3 regions of the Paenibacillus sp. FSL H7-0442 genome follow, and region 2 is predicted to be linked to each of the others. Evidence: predicted binding sites of a transcription regulator. Region 2 holds the regulator's gene; each other region holds the start of a gene.
What was found. Region 2 encodes Rex, which represses fermentation and respiration genes when NADH is low (regulators of the CRP and FNR family bind a similar motif). Its sites were predicted from a motif close to TTGTGAAATATTTCACAA; they were not measured.

Region 1: a site for Rex is predicted at 2,382-2,399, ahead of MHH57_RS23315 (formate/nitrite transporter family protein). Genes of this name have one in related genera too.
Region 3: a site for Rex is predicted at 2,309-2,326, ahead of MHH57_RS01050 (phosphoketolase family protein). Genes of this name have one in related genera too.

The regions. Positions count from the first base shown of each region.
Region 1 covers NZ_CP151963.1:5,286,740-5,292,873, reverse strand. Annotated here, with positions in the region: gene MHH57_RS23325 (glutathione peroxidase) at 1-334, shown strand, start outside; gene MHH57_RS23320 (FAD-dependent oxidoreductase) at 725-2,086, shown strand; gene MHH57_RS23315 (formate/nitrite transporter family protein) at 2,474-3,307, shown strand; gene MHH57_RS23310 (molybdopterin oxidoreductase family protein) at 3,679-5,814, shown strand; gene MHH57_RS23305 (MFS transporter) at 5,861-6,134, shown strand, end outside.
Region 2 covers NZ_CP151963.1:3,292,065-3,298,198, forward strand. Annotated here, with positions in the region: gene MHH57_RS14320 (AAA family ATPase) at 1-256, opposite strand, end outside; gene MHH57_RS14325 (hypothetical protein) at 249-782, opposite strand; gene MHH57_RS14330 (DUF5590 domain-containing protein) at 1,229-1,753, opposite strand; gene MHH57_RS14335 (amidohydrolase) at 1,791-3,092, opposite strand; gene MHH57_RS14340 (redox-sensing transcriptional repressor Rex) at 3,079-3,732, opposite strand; gene dinG (ATP-dependent DNA helicase DinG) at 3,776-6,134, opposite strand, start outside.
Region 3 covers NZ_CP151963.1:229,258-235,391, reverse strand. Annotated here, with positions in the region: gene MHH57_RS01050 (phosphoketolase family protein) at 1-2,190, opposite strand, end outside; gene MHH57_RS01045 (GntR family transcriptional regulator) at 2,485-3,207, opposite strand; gene MHH57_RS01040 (glycosyltransferase) at 3,561-4,712, shown strand; gene MHH57_RS01035 (PadR family transcriptional regulator) at 4,903-5,460, opposite strand; gene MHH57_RS01030 (tautomerase enzyme) at 5,745-6,134, shown strand, end outside.

The DNA of each region.
Region 1 (6,134 bases), 2.0 Mb from region 2:
TGACGAATATAAGGATCGGGGATTAGTTGTATTAGGCTTTCCTTGCAACCAATTTGGCGGTCAGGAGCCGGGCAGCAGCGAGGAAGCGGCTGAATTTTGCCAACTGAATTACGGGGTTAATTTCCCGGTATTCGCCAAAGTGGACGTCAATGGACCGGATACAGCGCCTCTGTTTGAATATTTGAAAAAGCAACAGCCTGGAGAACAGGAAGATGGGACAATTCAGTGGAATTTTACGAAATTCATTGTGAATCGTGAAGGTGTACCTGTGGGTCGTTTTGAACCGAAGGAGTCACCAGAAGCGATGAAAGCAGCCATTGAGCAATTGCTATAGTAGCTTTGCCTTCATTCCAAAATATATGTTTAAAAAGGTCTGATTTCCGGCATGTCTCCGGGAAGCGGACCTTTTTTTGTTCTCTACATGTGCATTTGTCTAAGGTGGGAGCATCATGTGAAAGTCGATTCCATGGGCATAATCAGGCCGCCTACAGGGGAAACTGAATGGAGCAAAAAAACATTTCAGCAAACAGTTGATCTCGTATATCCTTTCTTTTTTAAATGTGGACAAATTGTGAATATCACAAAAAGCTATTGTAATGTGAAAAATATCACACTATAATAAGTGCATGAAGTGAAATAAATCACAAACACTAACGAGCTGTTTACGTGAAACTATTCACAATTATTATACAGTTTATGCCCACACACCAAGGAGGAATTCAACATGAAAGTAGCAGTTATCGGATGTACACACGCAGGCACAGCAGCTATCGTTAACACAGCTAAATGTTATCCAGATGCAGAAATTACCGTTTACGAGCGTAATGATAATATTTCATTTTTATCTTGTGGTATTGCGCTGTACGTAGGTGGTGTCGTCAAAGATCCGCACGGCCTGTTTTATTCGTCTCCAGATCAACTGTCTGACTTGGGTGTAGTGACCAAGATGCTTCATGAGGTAACGAGTGTGGATACGGCTGGCAAGTCGCTGCATGCCCGTAATCTCCAAACAGGTGAAGAATTTACAGACACATTTGATAAACTAATTGTGACCACGGGATCATGGCCCATTATTCCAAAGCTGGAAGGCATTGAACTTGATCATATTTTGCTCTGTAAAAACTATAATCATTCCAATGATATCATTGAGAAAGCCCAGCACGTACAGAACATTACAGTCGTGGGAGCTGGATACATTGGTGTTGAGTTGGTAGAAGCTTTCCAAATGAATGGTAAAAATGTAACGCTGATCGACAGTGCTGATCGTATATTGAATAAGTATTTGGACCATGAGTATACAGACCGGATTGAAAGTTCCCTGAAGGAACATGGCATTAAGCTGGTACTTGGCGAGACGGTGAGTCGCTTTGAGGGTACGAACGGTAAGGTAAGTAAAGTCGTGACCTCTAAAGGAGAATATGAAACAGAGCTTGTTATTCTCTGCATCGGTTTCCGACCTCAAACGGATCTGCTCAAAGGTCAGGTAGATATGTTGCCTAACGGTGCGATCATTGTGGATAACTATATGCAAAGTAGTTGCCCGGACGTGTTTGCAGCAGGCGACAGTTGTGCAATTCGCTATAATCCGACCGGCAAAACGGCTTATATCCCTTTGGCAACCAACGCAGTTCGTATGGGTACGCTGGTGGCACGTAATCTGGTGCAACCAACCATTGCCTACATGGGAACCCAAGGAACTTCGGGTATCAAAATTTATGAAGACAATATCGCAGGAACAGGCATGACGGAAGCTGCGGCAACAGATGAAGGCATGACTGTAGAAGCTGTAACCATTGAGGACAGCTACCGACCTGAATTTATGCCAACCTCCGAAAAAGTGTTACTGAAAGTGGTATATGAACAGGGGACGCGGAGAATTCTGGGTGCTCAAATTATGTCGAAGGTGGATTTGACGCAATCCATTAACACGCTATCCGTAGCCATTCAAAACCATATGACCATTGACCAGTTGGCCTTTGTCGATTTCTTCTTCCAGCCGCACTATAACAAGCCTTGGAATTTCTTGAACGCGGCAGGTTTACAAGCATTGCCTACAATATCTGAACGGAACCCAGTTACTGTATAATTAGATTTGTCTGTGACATTGTTCATAAGTTTGTCAACAATCTGAGGCGTACGGATGAATCCTTATAGTACAATATAGAGTAGCATAAGGATCAGGGGGGAAGTAACTTATGGGTTTGTTTTATATCCTTTTTCTTGTAGTCGTGGCCATGGTAGGCCTTGGTGGAGTTCTTTGGTTCTTAAGAGCAGTTGAAAAGGAAGAATACAATTAAATGTAAAGCGCGTAGTAGCGCAGTAGATGTAATAATACAGAAAAACAGTCCTTTTTTCAGGGGCTGTTTTTTTTATAGTTACGAAAGTGATTTTTTTCACAAACTTAATCACTGATTTTAAATAAAATATGAAAGAAGAATATTTTAGTGAATAGATATTAAAGGAGCGGGGATATATGGCGAGCTATAAACCGGGGCAAATTGCTGAAAAGACGGTGGAAACAGGAGTGGCCAAGGCGAACAACCCGTGGACTGTGGCGGTGGTACTGGGGTTTTTGGCAGGTGCATTTATTGCACTCGGGTTTTTGCTGGATATACGTGTTATTGCAAGTGCGCCTAAAGAATGGGGAAGCATTGCCACCTTTATTGGAGCTGCGGTGTTCCCTATTGGTCTGGTATTAGTTTTGATCGCCGGCGGAGAATTGCTGACCGGCAATATGATGGCGGTCCCTTTGGCGAGATGGGCAGGACGGATTAAGACAGGAGTCATGTTTCGTAATTTGGCGATTATTACGCTCAGTAATTTTGCAGGTGCGTTATTCGTTGCATTTTTCTTTGGGCATGTGCTGGGTTTGACAGAAACGGGCCCTTATCTGGACAAAGTGGTGGATATGGCAGGACATAAGCTACACGAAAGCTTTTTGCAGTCTTTTATATCGGGTATAGGATGTAACTGGCTCGTAGCACTGGCTGTATGGTTGGCATATAGCACAGACTCCATTGGCGGCAAAATTATGGGGATTTGGTTCCCGACCATGGCCTTTGTGGCTATTGGATTTCAGCACGTTGTTGCCAATATGTTTCTCATTCCGGCGGCTATTTTTGCAGGCCACTTTTCATGGGCAGATTATGTTATGAACTTCATTCCGGTCTGGCTGGGGAATTTGGTAGGAGGTAGCCTGTTTGTGGCTGGAGCCTACTGGTTGGCCTATCTGAAAAAGCCTCAAGCCAACGCACATCCAGTGAATGAATCTCCAACTACTTCTTCGGTTGCACATCCAATCCGTTGATTGATCCTACCTAATCACAGTACTTTAAACAGCAATGAACAAAGCAAATCCGCCATGACAGGCCCGGGGGAACGAAACCTGTCATGGCGGATTTTTTTGGGAGTGGTCCATGATTTGGCATGGAGGATGAGTGTGCTCTCGTCCATGATGCCTTGATCTTTTTTACCCTCAGTAAGATATGATGAAACAGGATGTTGAAAAAAATTATAATTCTTAAAAAATCCGTTTTGCTCTATGCAGCAGACGGATTTTTTTAATATTTTGGAGAGCGGCTGTGTGGGAAAATCCTTCTCTTGCCATAGGCCAAAGCTGTGGATATGATAAGATCAGTGTAATTTTTGGAAACGGTAACGGAAAGGAGCATCAACACTATGGATCATCGCAATAGCGCGCCTCGTGAGGCCACGCTTCAACAAGACTTACAAGGGGGACAGCGGATGACGGAGCAGCAGGACGGTATTTTTCCGGCTGTATGCCCGTTAGATTGCCCGGATACGTGTGGGCTCCTGCTTCACAAGGAAAAAGGAAAGATAATCAAGGTGACTGGAAACCCAGATCATCCCATTACCAAAGGGGCTATTTGTAACAAAGTTCGCAATATGACGGAGCGGGTATATGATCCTGATCGGGTGCTCTATCCGTTGAAGCGTATAGGCCCCAAAGGAGAAGGGAAGTTTGAACGAATTAGCTGGGAGGAGGCGGTCAATACCATTACAGGTCGGTTCAAGGAGCTGATCCGTACGGACGGACCGGAATCTATTCTCCCCTACAGCTTTTATGGCAATATGGGCGTATTGAGTGTGGATGGAATGGATCGCCGATTTTTTAATGCGCTGGGTTCAAGCCAACTGGATCAGACGATTTGCAGCGTGGCTGGGAATGAAGGCTGGGCGTCCGTTATGGGTTTTAAGGGCGGCACCAGCCCGGAGGACACGGAGGATGCAGACCTCATTATTGTGTGGGGTGGTAATGTCATTAGCACCAACATGCATCAGGTCGTTTTGGCTGAGAAAGCACGTAAAAAAGGTGCTAAGGTGGTCGTTATTGACGTTCATCGTAACCGGACGGCGCAATGGGGGGATTGGTTCATTCCGTTATATCCGGGGACGGATACAGCGCTCGCGCTGGGTGTTATGAATGTACTGTTCGCTCAAGGACTGACGGACGACGAATTTTTACATCGCTACACAGTAGGTCATGAGGAACTGCACGAGCATGTTAAGACCTATACACCAGAGCGAGTTTCGCGGATTACCGGCGTGCCGGAAGCGGATATTATCCGTTTGGCGGAAATGTACGGAACTGCAAGAGCAGCGTATATCAATATCGGTAATGGGCTTCAGCATCATGATAATGGCGGTATGAACGTACGTGCGGTTACATGCTTGCCTGCGCTCACTGGACAATGGCTGAAGCACGGCGGGGGAGCGTCACGCTCCAACGGCGCTTATGCCAAGATTAACAGCGCCCATCTGGAGCGTCCTGATCTGCGACAGAACCCGGATGCCCGGATGATTAACATGAACCGGATCGGAGAAGCGCTGCTACAGAAGGAACAGCCGATTAAGGCGTTATTCGTATATTGCAGTAATCCGGTAGTTGTAGCCCCCGATTCGGAACGGGTGACTAAAGGATTTGAACGAGAGGATTTGTTCACAGTCGTTCATGACCTATTCCTAACCGATACGGCCCGCTATGCAGATATTGTGCTGCCTGCCGCGTCTTCTTTTGAAGGAACAGATCTATACAAATCGTACTGGCACCACTATATCCAAATGCAGCAGCCCGTCATTGATCCGCTTGGGGAAAGCAAAAGCAATTATGAGCTGTTTAGCCTGCTCGGACGGGCAATGGGCTTTGATGAAGCTGCCTTTACGGAAAGTGAAGAGGAGATGATCGCAGGCGCGCTTGATAATCCAACGAACCCTTATCTCAACGGTGTGACCTTGGAATCCTTAAAGAAGTCACCTTTTGTAAAGCTTGATATGACGCCAAAGGCCACTTATTTGGATCGTTTAACCACGCCTTCAGGCAAGATTGAGCTATATTCGGAAAAAATGAAACAAGCAGGTCTGCCCGCGATGCCTTCTTATGTGCCGCTGATTGAAGGGTACGACGGAGAGCACCGACCGCAAGCGGACGAGCGGTATCCATTAATGTTTATTTCACCGCCAAACCATAATTTTCTGAATTCTTCTACTTTCGCTAACTTGCCCAAGCATCAGCGACTGGAGCGGGAGCCCTTGCTACAAATTCACCCGGAGGATGCTCAGACAAGAGGCATCGCGGACGGGGAGCCGGTTACCGTATGGAATGATCGGGGGACGTATGAGCTGAAAGCCAAAGTCACCGATCTGATGCTGTCCGGTACAGTGATTAGTCAGGGATTATGGTGGGAAGGCAAAGGACGCAGACAGCGTGTCAATGTGTTAACCTCTGATCGGCTGTCGGATATGGGACAGGGGGCTACTTTCTTCTCAACGGTGGTGAATGTGAAGCGCCAATGAGATTATGCCTTTTATGGCGTCAGATGCAAAAGGAGAAACAAAAGATATGAAATGGTTGGAGTCTTATCCGAAAGAAGTGAAAGTGTTTCTCATTGCCAGCCTGATTAATTCTGCTGGAAGTTCCCTGATGTGGCCGTTGGTTAGCATGTATGTGTTTGACGAGCTAAACCGTAGTATGGGAGATGCAGGAATTGCGATTTTAGTGCAGTCTCTGGGCGGAATTTTTGGTCAAGTGTTGGGCGGAGCCCTCTATCACCGTATTGGAGCCAAGAAGCTGATTGTTGGCTCACTCGCGATGAACGCGCTGGGACTTCTCGCGC
Region 2 (6,134 bases):
CCTCACGCAGCTCCTGCTTAGCGCTTTCTTGCCCACCGATTTCCTCAAAAGTCAGCTTGTCCGGGCCATTTTTTTTACGTTTACGTTCTTGCCCAGCACCTACGGCCAAGCCTCCACGAGCATGCATGAGCATTAACAAGCCGCTGAACATCACACCAGCAACTAGAAGAGGGATAATATTTACCCCAATAAAAACGAGAAATATAATGGTTACCGGCACAATGCCGATTAATATTTCCTTGATCCATCTAGGCATTAGGCCATACCCCCATCTGCTGAGATTGACGTGGCAAAACGATAAACTTGGTCGCTTTCCCTTCGCTGAGTCGGATATAGACATTGTTCGAATCCATGTCGGTATCAGCTTTGATACCCGTCTTTTTCTTTTTCATATGCTCAACTGTAGATGAAATTTGAGTATACTTTCTATTTTCCATCGCTTCGGCTACAGGAAACATAGCCTCAGACCACCATTGATTCAGTGCTGAATTGGAACGGTCTGCAATATCGAGCTTAATGGTGCGGCTGCCAATGATGGATTGTCCTTTTTGCTTAACTACATCGACCAATCCGGCCACATCCGCCTGCGGTTTGAGATCTAGTTTCAATACAACCTGATCCTGTTTAATATCTATTTGAGCGCTTGTCACGCCTGGATATTGAGAAACCAGTTTTTCCAGAGGACTTTGCATTGTAACCTGACGGTAAATGAACCATCCCCCAAATAGCAGCAAAGCTGCCAAAACTGCCGCCACAACGATAGGAACTGCACGCAATTTCAAACAACATCCTCCTCTCAAAATGTAATACTCAGAAGAAACGGGACGAATGTCAACAAACAACCAAATTGCATGATCTTACAGTGATCAGCAATTCTTTTTTCTATCATTTTTGTCTATCACTTATAAAATATAGTATATCATAACGTATATCTAAAATCGAAGGCAATGTGTGGAGGAGTTGTGATGAGGCAAAATCTTTGGTTATGGTGGAGGTGGGACGCTGCGTGTAGGATTTGATCTTACGATCGCTGTTGCCCGCCATAAAGATGAATTTGCCTTAGGAGAGAAGTTGGGTAGGTAAAGATGCTTCGCTGGCATTCAGCTCATCTTTACGGCATAGCAAGACTAAAAGACGTAAACACGAATTTCATCGCATTTACGTCTTTTTCTTGAGCTTTTAATCATTTACTAGTCATTCATTCCACATCTGCTGATCCTCAACCAGCTCAGTTATTGGGCAAAGTATACTTTACCCCCGTCGCTCCCCCATCTGAAAAACGGTAAAAGGCATAGTAATGATGGCTTCCATCATCGTAAAACAGCTGCCACACATATTCGCCATTGAACACACTCGGCAGGAGGCTTACAATTTTCACACCTGGAAGCTGCTGCTGAATTAGCGCCGTCATTTTTTGCTCGTCGACTCCGTTCTTCAGCAGCTCGGTATGAACACCGCTATTATCTGCGGCAGGTACGTTAGGTTGTCCCTCCACTTTTTGAAAAGGAACCCATACCATTATATTTTCATTCTGTGCATTTTTCCCTTGAACCACCCAATAAACCTGATCCCATACAGACTTCCATGTTTGAGTCGTGCTAACCAGGCCACCTGATTGCTTGGCCTTAATGATAGCGGCATTTTTCTCAGCCACCTGGTCTTGAGTAACATAGGAATAATACCAGAAAATGCTGACCAGGATCAGTATCACGGCCAAAATGGCGACCGCTATCCATTTTTTCTTATTTTTCAAACCCGTGCTTCCTCTCTAAGGGGATGTGACACCTGAATTAGCGCGACAGCAGCCCTTCAAAGGCGGCTTGTGCCTCATGTTTGATACGTTCCTCGTCCATAGTCAGGCATTCGCCGTTTTTCACAACCTGACGACCGTCTACCCACACATGAGCCACGTCCTTGGCGCTTGCAGAGTATACCGCATGGGAAATAAGATCTGTACGCGGCAAGAAATGTGCCTGATTCAGATCCAACGCGATAAAGTCAGCCTTGTTGCCTGCTGCCAACGCTCCTACTTCTTTTAAACCAATCGACTTTGCACCGTATTCTGTTGCCAGACGCAGCGCTTCACTTGCAGGAACTGCCGTAGGGTCACCGGATACACCCTTGTGAATAAGTGCTGCCAGACGCATTTCCTCGAACATATCCAGGTTATTATTGCTGGCAGGACCATCCGTTCCGAGAGAAACCGTAACCCCTGCACGCAGCAATTCAGGCACTCTTGCCACACCACTTGCCAGCTTCAAGTTGCTGCCAGGATTGTGGGAAACCGCTACACCACGTTCTGCCAGTAAAGCTATTTCTTCGTCGTTCAAATGAACGCCATGGGCAACAAGCGAAGGACGGGAGAAAAAGCCAAGCTTATCCAAGTGTGCAACCGGACGCAAACCGTAGTCGCGTACGTTTTGCTCTACTTCGGCGATCGTCTCAGACATGTGCGTATGCAGTGGCAAGTCCAGATCATGCGCAGCTTGTACGAATTTTTCAATAAACGCAGGTGGACATGTATATGGCGCGTGCGGAGACATCATCGTAGTAATACGCCCGTCTGCTTTACCGTGCCAGTTACGTGCAAAAGTCACGGCCTCTGCCAGCTTGATTCGCTGTTCTTCCTCCGAACATAGTCCAATTGCTCCACGCATCAGACTTGCACGAATACCTGACTCTTCAGCCACACGAGCCACTTCATCCATATGATCGTACATATCGAGGAAGGTTGTTGTTCCACCTTTCAGCATTTCCAGCACAGACAAGGACGTACCCCAGTACACGTCTGTAGAAGTAAACTTGGCTTCCATAGGCCACATTTTTTCTTGAAGCCATACTTGAAGTGCCAAATCATCTCCATGCCCACGCAGTAGAGACATCGCCGCATGACCATGAGTATTGATCAGACCAGGTAAAAACAATAGCCCTTTACCATCGATCGCTTCCGTCTCTTCCTCACCCGCAGGCAAGGTTTCGCCAATATAAGTAATACGACTATCCTCCACAATCATAAAACCATGGACTACCCCTGCTTCTGGTCCATTTATGGCAAAAGATCCGTTTTTAATCATCCATTTATTCACTGTCATATTGGGTTTCTTCCTTTCCGTCCTCCAAATAATAAGCGAGGCTAAGCAAATCAGTTGTAAAGTCTGTGGCATGAATCCGAATGTTGGCTGGTGCCTTGAGAGTAGTCGGTGCAAAGTTCAGGATCGCTCCAATTCCGCTCTCAATAAGCCTGTCAGCCACGTGCTGTGCTTCAAAATCAGGTACGGTAATAATCCCGATTCGAATGTGTTTTTCTTTCACAGTCGCTTCCAGTTCATCCATCGGTTGCACGACCAATGTATTGATCTTGGTTCCTACCTTATCCGGAAACGCATCAAATACCGCTACAATCTTCATATTGTCTTTTAAATAAGCGTTATAATTCGAAAGGGCTTGCCCCAGATTACCCGCTCCGACCAATACTACATTAATTTGTTGGTCGATTTTCAGGATATGGCGTATTTTCTCAATGAGATAAGAAACATCATAACCAATACCCTTCCGACCAAAATCTCCAAAATAAGCAAGATCTTTACGGATTTGGGCCGGGTTCAAATCTAGCCTCTGTCCCAACTCTTGAGAAGAGACCGTAGCCACCTCCCGTTTGTGCAGTGCATTCAGATAACGTAAATATACGGGTAACCTCCGTACGACAGCCTCTGAAATTTTATCTGATTTCATACTTGCTCCCCCTAATTGTAACGAACATACTTATGTCCGTCCGTTATGCCTCTGTCTCCGGGGCGGATTGGAGCCATTCGGCGATGCGGGGCACCATTTGCTCCGATGGCATATGCTCCATTTTTGGTCCCGGTAACGAGTACAAAAAGTGCTTTCCGTAATAGGATTCAATCACACGCGTATCATAAACGATAACGACCCCGTGGTCGTTCGCTGTACGTACCAACCGACCAAATCCCTGTTTGAAGCGAATGACCGCTTGCGGTACAGACAGCTTCATAAATGGATTCTTCTTCTGCTGCTGGAGCAGTTCGCTTTTTGCCTCCAGCAGCGGGTGATTCGGCGGTTGAAACGGCAAGCGAACAATGGCTAGACAAGTCAGAGCCTTCCCCGGAATATCGACGCCTTCCCAGAAACTGCTGGTCCCCAGCAATACAGAAGCTTTCGCTTCCTGAAACCGGCGGGTTAGCTTGCTGCGACTTCCACTGTCCACACCTTGTCCCAGCACAGTAATTTCGCTGGATGCTAAGGCCTCTTTGAGCGGCTCATACACTTGCCGGAGCATCCGATAGGACGTAAACAGAACGAGCATTCTCCCACGTGTCGCCTGAGCAGTCGCTCCTAGAGAGCTAACGAGCATATCTACAAAATGCGCATCTCCTACACTGCCCTTCACACTTGGGAAATCCCGTGGAATAACCAGCAACACCTGATCCCTGTAATTAAAGGGTGACGGGAGCTGCGAAGTCATCAGCCGCTCTTGATCTGCGGCCTCCTGTAAGCCGAGCTGATCGATCATGTACTGAAACGACTTATCTACCGACAAGGTAGCAGAAGTCAGAATAATGCTTCTTTTTTTGTCAAAAAACATTTCTTTCAACTGGCGGCTCACATCGACGGGTACCGCATAAAATTGCAATGATTTACTACGGAATTGCCCGCTCGCCTCGAGCCAGTATACGGTTGTTTCATCATCGAGTCGGATAAAAAAGCGCAAATTTTCTCGAATCCCCGCCAAATCCTTGAGCAGACCCGTGATATCTGTAATAAGGCTATCCGCCGCATAATCGTCATGTTCTTCCTTGACGTCCAGCATCAGCTTGTCGCCCTTGCGCAAAATTTCGCTCATTGTTACATATAGCTGATTTTCCAAAGCTCCCGCCTGATCCCACTTTGCAGGCTTGGCCGAAGGTTTGAGACGGGAAGAAAACTGTCCTGTTTCACCCGGTGTCGCATCACTTCGCTCCGGCAACATGCCAAACAGTTTGTCGCTTAGCAGGTCCCAAGTTTCCTTCACCTCTAACACGAGCGGATACAGCTGATCAATGGTTGAGGCCCAATCTGCCGACTTCTCGTGTCCCGATTTCGCCAACTGTTGACGAAGTGAAGGCAGTTGTCCATTCTTGCTGTCTTTGAACAGTCGCGTCAGTGTATGCACGAGTGTGAAATATTTCATATGCATACCTAGGTGTTTACCAGCTACTTCCTCCAGGTGATGGGCTTCATCTATCACCAGATGTTCATAGCTCGGCAATAACTGATGACTGGCTTTGACGTCTGTGAACAACTTAGAATGATTCGTAATAACAACATCCGCTATTCCTGCTTCATGGCGTGCACGATGATAATAACATTTGCGGAACCATGGGCAAGAACGACCAAGACAGGACTCTGAATCACTCGCCACCGTTTCCCAGAAATCCCCTCCACGGTTGCTCAGATTCAGTTCTTCATCATCACCGGTTTCTGTTAGCGTCAACCAGACGATCATCTGAGCCGCTGTAATTAAATCTTCCTTCGGTGTCGCGAAGTCTCTTCTATTTATTTTATGTTCAAACTTACGCAGACACAAATAATGTCCCCGACCCTTGAAAATAGCAGCCCGGAACGGAAACGGAATCACCTTGGTCAGCATCGGAATGTCGCGCTCGCGTAATTGCTCCTGCAGGTTGATCGTATGTGTACTCACCATAACGCGCTGTCCCTTTTTCACACTGTGATACAGCGATGGGAGCAAATAACCCAGGGACTTCCCTGTTCCTGTACCTGCTTCAATCAGCAGATGCTTGTCTTCACTCAGTGCCTGATTCACACCCTCAATCATCTGTATCTGCGCCTCGCGCTCCTCATATTGGCTCAAGGATGAACGCAAATTGTCCCGCACATCATCCATGTACTCCTCAAAGGAAACACCTGACAGTGGATTCGGGTCATCTTCTCTACGCGGAGCAGCTAGCTCCGTCCAATCTTCCACTTTTAGCGCAAGCTGACGAAAAAACTGATATCCCTCCAAATCCTGAATAGGATCAAGCTCTTTCTCTTCACGCACCCCATCAAGAAACCATCCAAGGTCACTGTCTTCCTCTGCAAACAAATCACTAAGCCGCTGTATCGTTATCAGA
Region 3 (6,134 bases), 2.7 Mb from region 2:
AAATGGTGTCGTAATATCGCCGTTCTCACGGTAACCATGTACACGTAAATTATGATTGTGACGATCAAAGAACAAATCTTTGATCAGACCTTCGTAACCATGGAAAGCGAAAACTACTGGTTTATCCTTTGTGAAAAAATGATCAAACTCGGCGTCAGATAATCCACGCGGGTCTAGCTTTTGACTTCTCAGTTTCAGCAAATCTACCACGTTGATGTACCGAATCTTCAATTCAGGCAGTTTTTCATGCAAAATAGAAATTGCAGCTAAACTTTCAATCGTTGGTTCTGTGCCAGCAGAAGCAATGACAAGGTCAGGTTCTCCACCTTGATCTGTACTTGCCCAGTCAATGATCTTCAACCCTTTATCCACCAATTCTTTCGCTTCATCAGCACTAAACCATTGTGGACGTGGGTGTTTGGACGAAACAATCAAATTGATCTTTTGACGGTCGTTTAAAATAGTGTCGAAAACAGCCAACAAGGAATTGGCATCCGCTGGCAGATACTCCCGAATAAATTCCGGTTTTTTATCAGCCAAATGACCTAACAAACCTGGATCTTGGTGTGTATACCCATTATGATCCTGTTGGAACACCGTTGAAGTTGCTACGACATTCAATGATGGGATATCTGCACGCCATCCTTGATCCGTTGCTTTACGCAGCCACTTAAAGTGTTGGGTGATCATTGAGTCAACCACACGCAGGAAAGCTTCGTAACTTGCAAAGAAACCATGACGACCAGTTAACACATAACCTTCCAGCAATCCTTCAGCTTGGTGTTCGGATAATTGGGAGTCAATTACGCGGCCATAGGACGACAAAAATTCATCATTAGGTTCAATAATTTGGTCCATCCATTGGCGTTTGGTTACTTCAAAAACAGGAGCCAAGCGATTAGACATTGTTTCATCCGGTCCGAAGATTCTGAAATTACGATTTTGTTCATTTAAGACAACCACATCTTTAACGTATTTCCCTAAAACCGACATATCTTGCGCAATCACTTTACCAGGTACGGAATTATCCAGCGCATAGTTACGGAAATCCGGCAATTTCAAGTCTTTAATGAGGTTCCCCGCATTCGCAACAGGGTTCATTCCCATACGTTTATCGCCTGTGGGCAGAATTTCAGCAAGCTCAGAGTTTAAACGACCGTTTTCGTCGAACAATTCCTCTGGTCTGTAGCTATTCAACCATTCTAACAAAGCAGGTGCGTGCTGCATATTTTTTTGATCAACCGGAATTGGAACCTGATGGGCACGGAATGAATTTGTATTCGGCACGTTGTCCCATTCCTTTGGACCCGTCCAGCCTTTAGGTGAACGGAATACAATCATCGGCCACGCTGGACGAGTAAGATCATTATTTTCACGCGCATTCTTTTGAATAGCTTCAATTTTCTCGATGGCCGTATCCAATACTTTCGCCATTTCTGGATGCATGTGATCCGGATTTTCACCTTCAACAAAGAATGGCTCCCAGCCCAAACCTTTAAAGTATGAGGTCAATTCTTCTTTCGATTGACGAGACATAATCGTTGGGTTACTAATCTTAAAGCCATTCAAGTGCAAGATTGGCAGCACTGCACCATCCGTGATCGGGTTGATAAATCTGTTAGAGAACCACGAAGCGGCTAATGGACCCGTTTCAGCTTCGCCATCACCAATAACAACAGCCGAAATCAGATCAGGATTATCCAGAATGGCACCTACACCATGAGAAAGGGAGTAGCCTAATTCTCCACCTTCATGGATAGATCCAGGTGTTTCAGGAGCAGCATGTGAAGCAATACCGCCAGGGAAAGAGAATTGTTTGAACAATTTCTTCATACCTGGGATATCTTGCGTAATTTGCGGATAGATTTCGGTGTAACTTCCATCCAGATATGAATTTGAAACCATAACCTGACCGCCGTGACCAGGGCCCTCAATGTAAAGCATGTTCAAATCATATTTATTAATAACACGATTTAGATGTGCATAAATAAAGTTTTGTCCTGGAATTGTGCCCCAGTGTCCAATAGGCTTAACCTTCACATCTGAATCTTTTAAAGGCTCTCTCAACAAAGGATTATCTTTTAAATAAAGCTGACCTACCGAAATGTAGTTCGTTGCACGCCAATATGCATCAAGTTTTTCTAAATATGTTTTAGATGAATAATCTGCTAACACGGGTGATAATGACATGGTGTCCACTCCCTAAGTAGTATTGTTTGTAATTTATTTCCGGAAATTTCATCTACATGTACATCATAACGCCGCGCCGATTAAATTCAACCTTTTTCACAAGTGATACGGTCCAATTTTGTGAAATTTTGAACATACTATGAAATATAAATTAAAAAGACAGTAAAAAAGCTCTTACATTAAAATATATAGAAGTATAAACCAATAAAATTTGTAATAAACGTTGCAATCGCAGGCTCCAATCCTTTTCTCAAAATTATAAAAAAAAGACCGGAGAATTCTCCAGTCTTATCATTAGTGAACCGATACAAAGGTATTAAATTTTAAATATTTGTAATGAAATCGCATATGAGAAAACTCAAATGGCGTACCGTTATCTAAAAAGAACACACCTTCCATAATACCTACAGGCTCATTTTCATTTAAATGTAGCAGCTTTTGATCATTCTCTTGAGACGGTTCTGCAAAAATGGATAAAAAAGATTTGGTGACGGCCAAGTTCCGCGAGTCCTCCAAATAATTAAAAATGGACCCCTCGATAATTGTCTGATTTAAATTCTGGACAATTTTAATGGGAATATAGCCTGTTTCAATCATAAAAGGATCATCATCAAACAGACGTAAGCGGACAATTTTGTAAACAAAATCATGAGTCTCCAAGAACAAATCGCGCTGTAATTCTTCTGTTGGCGGAATGACCTCAAAACTCAATACTTTGATCTTAGGCTTTTTACCATGCATTTGAAAATTATCAGTGACCCCTAGATTAGAGCCTTCGTAGTTAAAGATAGATTCATTTCTTATGTATAATGGATTAATAAATGTCCCGGAACCTTGTTTTTTGAAAATAATTCCGACACTCTCCATTTTAGTCAGAGCACGTTTAATTGAACTACGACTAACCTGGTAAGTCTCACTAAGACTACGTTCATCTGGCAATCTCATATCTGCAAACTTTCCCGCAAAGATTTTCATCTTGAGATCGTCAATAATTTGCTTATAGACAAATTGTGTCATATAGTACTCCTCTTTCAGGTCTTCTATAACTCCATATAGTTTACCATAACTTGCCCATTTCATCTCTTGTTTGTTTCTGTATGCTAAGGGGGGCTTTCAACGGATGGGAAGCGCCCTCGCTTTTACTTTACATCTCTATGCATAATACCATGATTACACATACATAACACCACTGAACGTACCTGCAAATTAGCAGAAAATACAGAACTCCCACCTTAACTTCCGCGATAAGACCAAGCCTGTTTCGAACCTTGAGGGATGTTTGACTAGACCAGGCTAAAATCCTTGAATACATTGTTATTATTTATCTTGTTCATACGTTCACTAATAAAAATGGTGGGGGGGAGATCATATTGGCTATCCGCTACAGCGTCATCATTCCAACCTATAATCGAGTCCAGCAATTGTTGCTTACACTCGCTTCATTTGAGACACAAACCTATCCAAAGCAACTATTTGAAGTCATTGTAGCTGATGACGGTTCTACAGACGGAACGAAAGAAATGGTCGAAGGCTTCAAAGCATCCTATCCTCTTATCTATGTGTCACACCCGGAACAACGCGGTCGATCTGCCGTTCGAAATTTGGGGCTGCGCCGTGCAAAGGGGCTGTACATCATCTTCTGCGACGCTGACTTTGTAGTATTACCGGAATTCATTAGGATTGTGAGTCGTTATCACCGTAAATATCCCAAGTCCGTGCTTTCAGGCATTCCTCACTCGTGGGACGATGCTTTTACCCATTATTACCCTGACTTTTCTCCTGAAGAAAAAGAACAATGTCGCAACATACTTACCCAATCCAACTTATGGAATGCTGACTATGAAGCAGCGAGCGAAATTACTCCGATCATAACCCCAGAAGATATCCTTCACCAAACGGGTGCACTGTCTAAAGTAGTTAGTCCCACAAGGGTTCCTCCGAATACGCAGAAACAATTTGCCTCAACGGACGTAGCCCCCTGGATGCTGCTGGTTACTCGTTGTGTAGCCATCAGACGCAGTCACTTGATTCGTATTGGAGGTTTCAATGAACGGTTTGTGCTCTATGGACTCGAGGACTGGGACCTTGGCTATAGACTGCATCGCTTGAAGATCCCTTTTTATTGCATCAAAGAGGTGGTCGGGTATCATCAGGAACATCCAACCTATCTCAGAGGAAACGTCTTAAATACGGAAAATCTGAGGATCATGTATGAAACCTACGGTTTCAATGACTCCTCGTTGAATTTATTTGCCCTTATCCCTCCATCCGAGGATTTCGAGACCTACAAAAATACATTGCGGGTATTGCGCAGGGGATTCCGCTCTAGGTTAACACGCTCATCAGCACTGTTATTAAGAAGAACACTACGCATTGCAGCCAAGCAGTTCTACGATCAAAGCAATACTCATGCATACAAAAAATCATTACACTTGATAAAAAGGAAAGCAGCGAACCGGAAAAGTCGAGTCGCTCACGTATTACGAGAAATGCTAGTGAAGTCTGAAAAGCTGGTGGAATAATTGCATCCTCCTTACGGGATAAAAAAACTCCTCCATAAAGGTGCGAGCCCAACTTGGCAAAGCAGCTTTATGGAGGAGTCAAGGCCCTATGCGGAGAAGACGACAAGAATTGTCGTTACTAGTTTTCTATTCCTCATGATAGTTCAGCATGCTTTCTGATTATTCATTACATATGAGTTTTTACCTACTGCTAAGAACTCAATATTTTAATGCTATCATCGCACCAACTAATTAAACTGCTAAACTGACTCTTACCATAGCTCATTGTGATCATCCAATATTTGTGGTTATGGTCTTTATGCTCTACGTTGATAAGCCAACGTTCAAGTTCTTCAAAAATATGCAAGCTTTCCACTAGCTTTTCTTTATACTCCTGTATGTGCTTTATAATCGTTTCAGGCGAAGAATTGCCGCCAAAAAACACCCTCAACAGCAGCTCATTTTTTTTAAGCATCACCACATGCTCCATTGGCTGAGAAAGCCAGTCTGACAACGTGTGCCTTCCCTGATCGGTAATGCTGTAGAGTTTCTTGTCAGGCTTGCCTTTCTGTCGAATGACCTCGACTGCAATATCTTTTCGATCCAGTAGCTCTGCAAGGCTGGGATAGATCTGACCATAGTTCTCATTCCAAAAATAACTAGTGCTCTGCTCCATATGTTGCTTTATATCATAACCGGTATGAGGACCCAGACTCAGAATGCCTAATACCGCAAACATTGTATTGGTTTTTCCTGACTGTCTCGCCATTGTAAATTATGCCTCCTAGTACCTCTAGCAAATCTCTGTAGTATGTCATGCTTTCATTAGACTAGACATAATTATAGCCCATTTAAACTAGCTTCACATCTAATCAATATATTATATAAATATATATTATTATAATAATTAGTGTTGACAAGGGCTTATCACCATTTTATATTAACGATATCAACAAATACCAATGAGTTTGCCAAGATGAAGCCTTGGATACAGATATCATAAAGAATTCCAAGACATCGCTTAGTTAAACCTCAATAAGGAGATATCAGACCATGACCATGATCAATGTAAATTATCAAGCAGGCCGCATAACGCTTGAACAGCGTCGTCTTTTGGCAGAAGGTTTGACGGATGCAGTTCTCGTTCCAGAGGTAGGTCAATATTGTCCGCCAGCAAGAGAAGGGTTTCAGGTCCATTTCACTGAACGTCCAATAGATTACATGGCAATTGGCGGGCAATTGCTGTCGGATCAGCCAGAACGTGATGTAATTACTATCAATGTTCTGGTGATGGATGGTGACTGGCCTAACGACGTTCGCAAAAAAGTGCTTGAAAATATTCTTGGCAGTTTGACTCAAGTACTTGGCGTACCGGAACCATCCCCGACTTGGTGGGTATCCTTCCAGGTCATTGAAGAAGGCAGCTGGGGTTCTCGCGGCGGC